DNA from 2 places in the Marinitoga sp. 1135 genome. Region 1 is predicted to be linked to the other one. Evidence: riboswitches for the same ligand, from Rfam matches in the RefSeq annotation. Region 1 holds a riboswitch; the other holds the start of a gene.
What was found. Region 1 has a riboswitch for cobalamin ahead of XO10_RS10785 (ATP-grasp domain-containing protein). Riboswitches for the same ligand answer to the same signal wherever they lie in the genome.

Region 1 (5,342 bases):
GAAAATCGGTAGTATTGTAGGTCCTGTAAAAACAGATTATGGTTATCATTTAATAAAGGTTAAAGATAAAAAGATTTATAATTCTCCAGAAGATATGGAAAACAATTCAGAAATTGTGGAAAAAATTAAATCCGACTTAAAAAACGAGAAATTATACAAATGGTATATGGACTATTCAAAACAATTTGATTTTGCGATAGTTTATAAACCTCTAATCTATGAGGATAGAATCCAAAAAGCTAAAACAATTGACGATTTAATGGATATAGAAAAAAAATTATTCGACGCAATAAAAACAGATCAGGATGTACCAGAAGAATGGAAACTCAGTTATGTTACTTTAGCAAAAAAAATAAAAGAACAAATCCCTGAAATTATAGAACTTGAAAAATCCTTATTAGTTCTCGATAACAAATACAAAAACCTTGATGAAAAAGCTTTAGACGAAGAATTAAATAAAATAGAAGAGGAAATCTCTAAATTAAAGGACTCACCTGAAAAGAAAGAAAAAGATCAGCTTAAAACAAACCTTGAAAATTTATACTACATAAAAATAATGTATCCTTACTTAATAAACAAAACAAATACAGAATTAAAAGAAGATATAAAAGAAAAAGAAGATTATTCCAGAGAACTCAATAACAGAAATTTCATTATTTTAAAAGAAATTTATATGAAAAACAAAGATATGAATACACTTGTAGAATTATATCAGCTTAATCCAGAAGATCCCGAAATTGCATTTGATTATAATTATTCATATTACAACTATATCAAGCAATATATTCAATCACAACCAAAAGATGTAATTCAACCAGAGCTTGAAAAGCTTTTAAAAGCTTTTGAAGGAATTGTGGAAAAAACAGATAACCCGGAAATAAAGTCTCAGTCAGAAAAGATTATAGAAGAAATAAAAACAACTTTAAAAAACATGATGCAATGAAAATATTTTCTCAAAATGTAAAAAAAGATTTAAATTTATCAGTTTCTTGTAACTGTTAATTAATATATCTAAGATATAATAATTTTGAAATCCCCATCCCCCGATTCCATATACATATATGGTTTCGTAAAAGCCCCGATTGTCGGGGCTTTTGTTTTTTTATTATTATTTAATCAATAAAAATTTATTCATCAAATTCTCCTAAAAACATTCCCCAATATTCCCATGCTTCCCAATCAGGATATATTACTACTTTATCCTCTTCTTTTTCATAATACACAACTCCTATATACCATCTGTCTTTTATATAATAAGCGCTTCTTGTAATATCATAATGTTTTGATGTTGTTTCACCTACTGCAGTGAGATCAAAAGATAAATCTGCTGTTAATACCTTTTCTACATCAGGACAGATATTTTTTAAATCAGCCGGTGGTTCTGATTCTTTTTCATTTGTTATCTCAAGATTTTCAATCTTTCCTGTAACTTTTCCTGTACTACCATCATAAATTGGACAATGATAAATAAGCTCTTCTATAGCCCACTCCCATGCATCTTCGTCAAAATCTGTCATTCCTGTAACATTAACATTGTAAAAGTACTTTTCTAATACGGTTATAGAAGAATTTTCTGTAATGTTTTTCAAATCATCAAAGTAACTTTGGAATACGTCTGAATTATCCTGTTGTAAAAGATCTACACACCCTACAAAAAGAAAAGCAATGCTTAATAAAACAAGTATAAGAGTTACCTTTTTCATATAAACACCTCCCTGAAAATTTGTATTTAATATCCTTAAATTATAATTTTACTATAATTCCATTATTGATTCAAGTTTTAAAAGATATTAAAAAAAAATAAAAATTCTTAGTTTTAATTAGATTTTAAAATTTTATCAGGCATAATTCTACAAAATTAGAAAATATATACTATCTTTTCAGGTTTGTATGTAAAGATCTAATATGGTAGAATCATATAGAAAATTAAAAAAGTAAATACCTCCGGAATTAAAGGTGAGAAATCTTAAAAGGGAAGATGGTGAGAATCCATCACGGCCCCGCCACCGTAACCGGGTACGAAACCAACAAAAGGCCACTGGGAATTGTCCTGGGAAGGCGTTGGGAGTAGGATGATCCGGAAGTCGGGAGACCTGCCTTTAATTCCAGAGCGATCCTGATCTCGCGGGAGATTAGGATGGAATTTTTATTTTATAGGAGGGATTTAAGTGAAAGTACATGAATTTATTGGTAAGGGTTTTTTGCAAGATTATGGAATAAAAGTGCCTCAATCGTATCTAATTACTTCTGAAAAAGACATTAAAGTAACATTCCTGCCTGCAGTATTAAAGTCTCAGGTGTTAGTGGGCGGAAGAATGAAAGCAGGCGGTGTATTATTTGCACATACAGAAGAAGAATTTTCTGAAAAAGCAAAATATCTGCTAAAAAAAGAAATAAAAGGCGAAAAACCTTATGGGGTTCTCGCTGAAGAAATGATTCCCATAAAAAAAGAATACTATATATCTCTACTACTTAATAGAGAAGAAAAAGAAATAAGTATACTATTTTCCGAAAGTGGTGGTATTGATATAGAAGAAAACAAAGATTCAATTATAAAAACAAATTTTGAAAAATTTCATGAAGTAATTCCGGAAAAAATCCAGAAAATATTGCCTAATTTAAGAAAATTATTTAGAGAAAAGGATTTAACCCTTCTTGAAATAAATCCATTAATCGAATCAGAAGGAGGAGAAATAATCGCTCTTGATGCTGTAATGCATCTTGATGATAACGCTATATTCAGACAAACCTGGGCAGAGGAATTTGTTGATGAAAAGTATCCTTTTCACTTTGTAAAACTTGAAGGAGATATTGGAATTATCGGCTGTGGCGCAGGAATAGTTATGGCTACAATGGATGCTGTTAAATTACATGGTGGAGAACCAGCAGATTTTCTTGATCTTGGTGGAGGAGCTGAAAAGGATATTACTCTTGAAGCTTTAAATTTATTAAAGAATTCTGGAATAAAAAAAGTAATTCTAAATATTTTTGGTGGAATTACAAAATGCGATGAAATAGCCAGAGGACTCGTTGAATTTAATAAGGAAAATCCTGATATACAATTATTTATAAGATTAACGGGAACAAATGAAAACGAAGCAAAGGAAATTCTAAAAAAACACAATTTAAATTATTATGAAGATATGTATTCCATGATTCTTGATGCAGTGAAAGTGGGTGAGTATAAATGATTTACGGAAATGAAAGAGTTTGTGTCCAGGGTATTACCGGAAAATCTGGACGATTGCATACAAAGAAGATGCTCGATTATGGAACAAATATTGTATGTGGTGTTTCAAAAAACAATAAAATAAAGGATTTATATAATATTCCTGTATTAACCAATATGAAAGATGCTGTAGAAAAATATAATGCAGATACATCTGTTGTATTTGTACCTGCTCCATTTGCAAAAGATGCTATTTTTGAAGCTATTAATGCTGGCATAAAAAAAATTATAATTATCACAGAACATATTCCTCAACAGGATATGCTGGATGTATATCATATTGCAAAGGATAATAATGTAAGGGTAATAGGACCTAATTGTCCTGGCGTAATATTACCTGGAATTTCAAAAATCGGGATTATGCCTGAAAAAGCTTTTAAGCCTGGAGAAATTGCTGTAATATCAAGAAGCGGAACTTTAATGTATGAAATATCAAATTATCTTTCTTTATATTCAAAAGGCATAAAAATCGGAATTGGTCTGGGTGGTGATCCAATTATCGGAACATCTGTTGAAGAAGCTTTTGACTATTTAATTGAAAATAATATAAAAGAGGCTGTTATAATAGGTGAAGTTGGGGGGAATGATGAAGTTACAGGTATCAAAAATGCTCTTAAAAAAGGTTATAAAGGGAATATAAAGGTATTTTTTGCTGGAAGAACAGCTCCAAAAGGAAAAAGAATGGGACATGCCGGAGCTATTGTAGAAGGTTATGAAGGTAGTATTGAATATAAAGAAAAGCAACTTCTTGAAATGGGAATAAATGTGGTTAAAAATATACCAGATCTTTTATAAGAAAAGTAAATATAAAGATAATAAATTTTGATATGATATAAATAACTATATTATTATAACAAAGGAGTTGAAGAAGTTGCTTTCAAATCCATATTTTCTTTTATTTTCATCAATTTTTTTAGGTATCTTTATAGGTAAGTTTAAAATAGGTAGATTTAAATTAGGGAGTTCGGGAACCCTTTTTAGCGGATTATTTTTGGGGTGGTTGGCTACCACCCTCCTTTTAAAAGATAATAATCTTTCTTCAATCCAATTATTAAAGGCTTCATTTCACCAATTTTTTCTTTTTTCTTTGATTTTATTTATTTCAGCTGTTGGATTAATAGCTTCCAGAGATATTAAATTTATCATAAAAAAATTTGGAAGTAGATTTATAGCCATGGCATTTGTTATAACTCTTTCTGGTTTCATTCTATCCTATTTTTTTGGAAAAATATCAGGATATAATATTTATAATTTTATTGGAGTATATTCTGGTGCCCTTACCAGTTCCCCAGGACTTGCAACAGCACTTGAAACTGTTCCTGATTTCCAGGATGAAATAACCTTTGGATATTCTGTTGGATATATCCCTGGTGTTCTTGCGGTAATTCTTTCTATGTACTTAATTCCTGTAATATTTAAAATAGATATTTCAAAAGAAAAAGAAAAACTGGCATCTGAAATAACTTTTGAAGAAGATAAAATTAACAATTTTGACTTCATGGCATTTTCTTTTGTAATAATTGTAGGTATTCTATTAGGTAAGATAAATATCAATCTTGGAATTATACAATTTTCACTTGGCATGACCGGTGGAATATTGATTTCGGCTTTATTTTTAGGTTCATTAGGTAAAGTTGGACCTATTAATTTTAAAATGAACAAAAAAATCTTAAAAAGTATTCAAGAATTAGGATTGCTTATGTTTTTGTCATCTGTTGGATTGAAATCTGGATATAACACCTTTAATAATCTTAACGAAAAAACGCTTATTTTAATGTTTTTCGCACTAATTATTGCTTTTTTTTCTATTCTAATAGGTTATATTATAGGAAGATATATTTTTAAACTTAACTGGATAATTTTATCTGGCGCTATTTGTGGAGGAATGACAAGTACTCCAGGACTTGGTGCCGCAATTGATGCAAATGAATCTGAAGAGGTTGCTTCTGGATATGGGGCAACATATCCATTTGCATTACTGGGAATGGTAATATTTACAAAGATTTTTTCTTTATTAAATTAACACATAAAAAATAACCCTGAAATTTGATTTTCAGGGTTATTTTTTACTTGAAACTTCAAATATTATCTCCAATTTTAATTCTTTGTCCAT
Region 2 (5,342 bases), on a different contig from region 1:
ATTGTAGATATTAGCAATATTAATAGCCCAACAGAAATTGGTAGTTATGAAATAAGTGGTGCATTAAATGTATATGTTGACGGAAATTATGCATATGTTGCAGCGGGAAGCGGAGGAGTATATAAGATAGATATTTCAGATCCAGCAAATCCTTCAGAGGTTGCAAATGCAAGTATGGAAGCATATGATGTTAGTTACAAAGACGGTTATGTATATATAGCTGCAGGAACAAATGGAGTTATAAAATTAGATGGAAATACATTAAGCGAAGATTCAAAATATGATAGCGGTATTTATTATGTAGGTAATATACTTATCGATGGTGGAACTTTATTTGCTGGAAATAAGAGATATGGATTATTAATCTTAAATATTGATACTATGGAAAAAATTAATACATTGGATAATGGGGCTGTAGCAAAAGCCACAAAAACATTGGAAAATTATATTATTGTAGCTGATTCAGAAAATGGAGTAAATATTTTAGACGCAACAACATTATCCTTTACAACTGCAAAATCAACAGCATCAATACAGCTTGATGGAATTGCAAAGAGTGTTGAAGCTACACAATTAACAAATATTTTTGTATCCAAAGGGAGTTATGGAGTAGATGTATTAAAATTTGATACTTCAAATGGAAATCTTACTAAATTAAAGAGTTTACCTATTTTAGGAGAAGCTTATAATGTAACTATAGTTTCAACAGTTGTTTATGTAAGTTCCGGTAGTGGAGGATTAAATGTTTATGAAAATAGCGGAAATTATGATTTTGTAAACAGAGTTCAGCTTTCTGGAAAAATAGTAACTGATTCAGCAACAACTGATGATAATAGATTAATAGTTTCTACAACTGATTCTATTGAAATATATGATATTTCAAATCTTGGTGCCCCAACAACAAGTTCAGATTATAGTGGATATAATTTAAGTAATGGTAGTATTTTTGATATTGAAACAGCAACAATTGGTGCAACAAAAACGTATATATATGCAGCAGCTGGATCCGAAGGTGTAATAATTTTGAAATATGAAGGAGATACCAGTAGCGCAACGTTAACTAAATTAGGAAGTTCAAGATTTGATGATGCATTTATTACAGATATAACCTTAGATGGCACAGATACGCTTATATTATCTGCAGGAAATAAAGGTGTAATAATTATGAAGGTTTCTGATCCAACAGAACTTGGTGATGCAGATGCAAGAAATATAGGTGCAAGCAATGATTCAGACAGTGATGGAAATTACGTAGAAAATTCTTATGATACTCAGGGAAATACAACGTTTGTGGAAAAGGTAAATGATGGAACTAATGATCATTATGTTGTATCTGATGGCGAAAACGGCCTTGTAATATTAGATAGCAATCTTGATTTAGAAAAGGATTATAACTGGTTAAACTTTGAAGGTTTAGCTGCAAATTGATCTGTTATACCCCCGGGAATTTTCCCGGGGTTTTTTTATGGTTCTTTATATTCATGAAATTATATGATATAATATACTCGAAAAATAAAAAGTAAATAAAAATTCCTTTAAAGTGTAAGGGAAAGCGGTGAAAATCCGCTGCGGGCGCGCCACCGTGAGTGGGGACGAAACTGGCAAAGTAACGCCACTGGAATTGTTTATATTCCGGGAAGGCGCCAGGAGTAGGAAGATCCACAAGCCGGGAGACCTGCTTTAAAGGGATTTGTTCCATCTTCTCGCGAAAAGAAGATGGAAAATAGATTTTATATAGGAGGGATTATAGATGAAGAAGGTATTTTTGGCAACACTGTTGTTATTATCTTTTATGGCATTTGCTTTTCAACCTGTGACACTTGTAGATGATCTTGGAAGGGTTGTTGTATTTGATAAAGAGGTAGAAAGGATTGTTGTAGCTGCACCAGCTATTTCTGATTTTATTGTAAAGCTTGGTGCTAAGGATAAAGTTGTTGGAGTTACTGATTTTGATTCCTATATTACAGATGTTGAGAAAATAGGAAATATGGTTCCGCTAAATGTTGAAAAAATTGTATCTTTAAATCCTGATGTTGTATTATTAACCGGGGGATTTCAGGAAGGGGAAGTTTCAAAGCTTGAAAAATTTGGAATAAAGGCTTTTGTTATAAATCCAACTACTTTAAATGAAATGTTCAGGGATTTATCTCTTGTAGGTGTAATTCTTGGGAAGGAAAAAACTGCACAGGATTATTCATTTAAGTTAAGACAGAGAATGTTGAATATAGCCAAAAATACATTTACATGGAAAGAGAAACCAAGAGTTATATATCTTTCTGCATATGGTAGTGTTTCACAGATGTGGACATGTGGAACTGGAGCATATTTAAATGAATTAATTGCATATGCTGGTGGTATTAATGTAACTGCTCCATATACAGGAAATAATGGATGGTTTGCAGTGGGTCCGGAATTTGTAATTAAGGAAGATCCTGATATAATTCTTGTTCCTTCATATTATCCTGGGGATAAAGGAGCATATGATTTAATTATGAATGCTGAACAATTTAAAGATATAAAAGCTGTAAAAAACAAGAAAGTATTTATCATAGACGGAAATAAGGCTTCTTTACCAAATACAGGATTAATAGACTTATTGGGAGAGCTAAATAAACTCTTCAGTGAAAATAGATGAAATTAATTAAATCGGGGAAAACTTCCCCGATTTTTTACCTGATTTCTGGAATTGTTTTAGTGTTTTTTTCTATAATTCTTTTTGTTTCACTTGGAACTATAAATATTCCATTTGTTGAGGTAATAAAAGGATTTTTTAATTTATCTGAAAATACATTGTACAATAGAATAATATTTAATTTAAGATTGCCTCGTGTTTTAGGAACATTGCTTATAGGGGCAATACTTGCCGTTGCAGGGAATGATTTTCAAATGATAATAAAAAATCCACTTGCAGATCCGTTTATTATTGGTATTTCTTCAGGGGCAAGTTTTGGAGCTATATTATACACCGCTTTAAAAAGTGTATATGGTCTTGAATTACCTTTTGGAATAGAGATGTTTTCATTTATTTCAGCGATTATAGCAACATTTATTACCTTTTTATTAGCAAAAGAAGGGAAAAAAATTCCTGTTATATCTTTAATTTTAAGTGGTGTGATTGTTGGATTTACATTTAATTCAGTTTCGACATTATTGACAGTTTTATTCTGGCAAAATTTATTGCATATAAACTTCTGGCTAATGGGAAGTACAGGAAATATAGTCTGGGGAGATTTATATCTTCTATTGTTTTTTTTGATTTTACAAATTACTGTGAATTTTGTATTTCATAAAAAAATTGAAGTGGTAGCAATGGGAGACGATATTTCGGTTTATTCTGGAGTTAATCCCGAGAAAATAAAAATTTTAGTACTTTTAATTAATGTTTTTGCAGTTGCTGTTGTTGTTTCCAAAGCAGGGATTATAGGTTTTGTAGGTTTGATAATTCCACATCTGGTGAGGAAATTAACAGGTCCTGGAATTAGATATTCAACATTGGGATCTATTATTTATGGAGGAATATTTCTCGGGTTTGCCGATTTGTTTTCAAGATACCTTTTTAGACCTACAGAGCTTCCAATTGGTGTAACTACTTCTATAGTAGGGGCTCCTATATTCATAATTATCATGAAAAGAGGAAGAAAGATATGAGTATTTTAAAGATAAAAGATCTTATCTTTTCATATAACAATCATTTTAAATTGAATATTTCTGAAATGTATCTTGAAAAAGGTGAATTTGTTTCTATAATAGGGCCAAATGGTTCAGGGAAAACAACTATATTAAAACTTTTAACTGGTTTAGAAAAACCAATGAAAGGGAATATATATGTTGAAAATAAATCTATTTATGAATATTCCAAAAAAGAATTGTTTAAAAAGATTGCTGTTGTTCCACAGGAATTCTTTACATCATTTGATTTTAAAGTGGAAGATATTATTTCTTCTGGAAGAATTCCATATGCGGGTTTAGTATCAGTTGAGGAAAATAACAAAGTAATGGAAGAAACAATGAAAAAAACAAATACATATGTTTTTAAGAATAGAGTATATAATTATTTAAGTGGTGGTGAAAAGCAACGCGTGATGTTAACGCGTGCTCTGGTTCAACAGACCGATATTTTATTACTTGATGAATTTGTTTCTCAAATAGATCCAGGATTTACCCAGCAATTAATAAGAATGGTGAAAAATGAAGTTGTAGAAAATAATAAAGGAATACTGGCAATATTCCACGATATTAATATTGCATCATTGTATTCTGATAGAATATATATTTTAAAAAATGGTGAAATAAAGTATTCAGGAACGCCTGAAAAAGTAATTACCAGGAAAATAATGAAGGAAATTTTTGATATAGAATGTTTTATTGTGGAGCATCCTTTCAAAAATAAGCCACAGGTGATTTTTGAATATTAATTTGATAAAAATTGTGAAATTTGATATAATAGAATTGAGTTATATTTATACAAAAAGAACGAAAGGAGGAGGATGAATTGAGTAAGGTAAAGTATTTAGTAAAAATTGATCAGGTGGAACAATTATCACAGGAAGAGAAAGAACAGTTAAAAAAAGTAACTGAAAAATACAAATTTAGAGCAAATGATTATTATCTTGGATTAATTAATTGGGAGGATCCCAATGATCCTATAAGGAATTTGATAATTCCGCAAATGGGTGAATTGGAAGAATGGGGAAGATTAGATGCATCCAATGAGAAGTCATATACCATAAGCAAAGGATTGCAGCATAAATATAGAGATACAGCTTTGCTTTTGGTAAATGATGTATGTGGAGGTTTTTGTAGATTCTGTTTTAGAAAAAGATTGTTTATAAATGTTGGTGCAGAGGTTGTTAGAGATGTAAGTGAAGACCTTGAATATATAAGACAACATAAGGAAATAACAAATGTATTATTAACAGGTGGAGATCCATTATTGCTTGCAACTGAAAAGCTGGAAAATATTATAAAACAGATTAGAGAAATTGAACATGTTCAGATTATAAGAATTGGATCAAAGATGGTTGCATTTAATCCACATAGAATTATTGACGATCCAAAATTAATTGAAATGATTAAAAAATATTCAACTGATGAAAAGAAGATATATATTATGACACAGTTTAATCATCCAAATGAAATAACTGATGTAGCAATTAAAGCTGTAAATATGTTATTAAAAGCAGGAGCAATTTTAGCCAACCAGACACCGTTAATTAAAGGTGTAAATGCTGATTATAAGACATTGGAAGCATTGTTTAAAAAGCTTTCATTTATAGGTGTTCCACCATATTATGTATTTCAGGGAAGACCTGTTGCTGGTAATAAACCATTTGCAGTGCCTG

Region 2: it holds a riboswitch for cobalamin, as region 1 does, so the genes downstream of both, XO10_RS04705 (ABC transporter substrate-binding protein) here and XO10_RS10785 (ATP-grasp domain-containing protein) in region 1, are expected to answer to the same signal.

The regions. Positions count from the first base shown of each region.
Region 1 covers NZ_LBEZ01000009.1:54,159-59,500, forward strand. The annotation lists gene XO10_RS05330 (peptidylprolyl isomerase) at 1-943, shown strand, start outside; gene XO10_RS05335 (hypothetical protein) at 1,128-1,703, opposite strand; cobalamin riboswitch at 1,938-2,116, shown strand; gene XO10_RS10785 (ATP-grasp domain-containing protein) at 2,169-3,191, shown strand; gene XO10_RS05345 (CoA-binding protein) at 3,188-4,024, shown strand; gene XO10_RS05350 (hypothetical protein) at 4,101-5,252, shown strand; gene XO10_RS05355 (hypothetical protein) at 5,289-5,342, opposite strand, start outside.
Region 2 covers NZ_LBEZ01000008.1:99,248-104,589, forward strand. The annotation lists gene XO10_RS04700 (hypothetical protein) at 1-1,428, shown strand, start outside; cobalamin riboswitch at 1,522-1,698, shown strand; gene XO10_RS04705 (ABC transporter substrate-binding protein) at 1,751-2,635, shown strand; gene XO10_RS04710 (iron ABC transporter permease) at 2,695-3,648, shown strand; gene XO10_RS04715 (ABC transporter ATP-binding protein) at 3,645-4,415, shown strand; gene XO10_RS04720 (KamA family radical SAM protein) at 4,493-5,342, shown strand, end outside.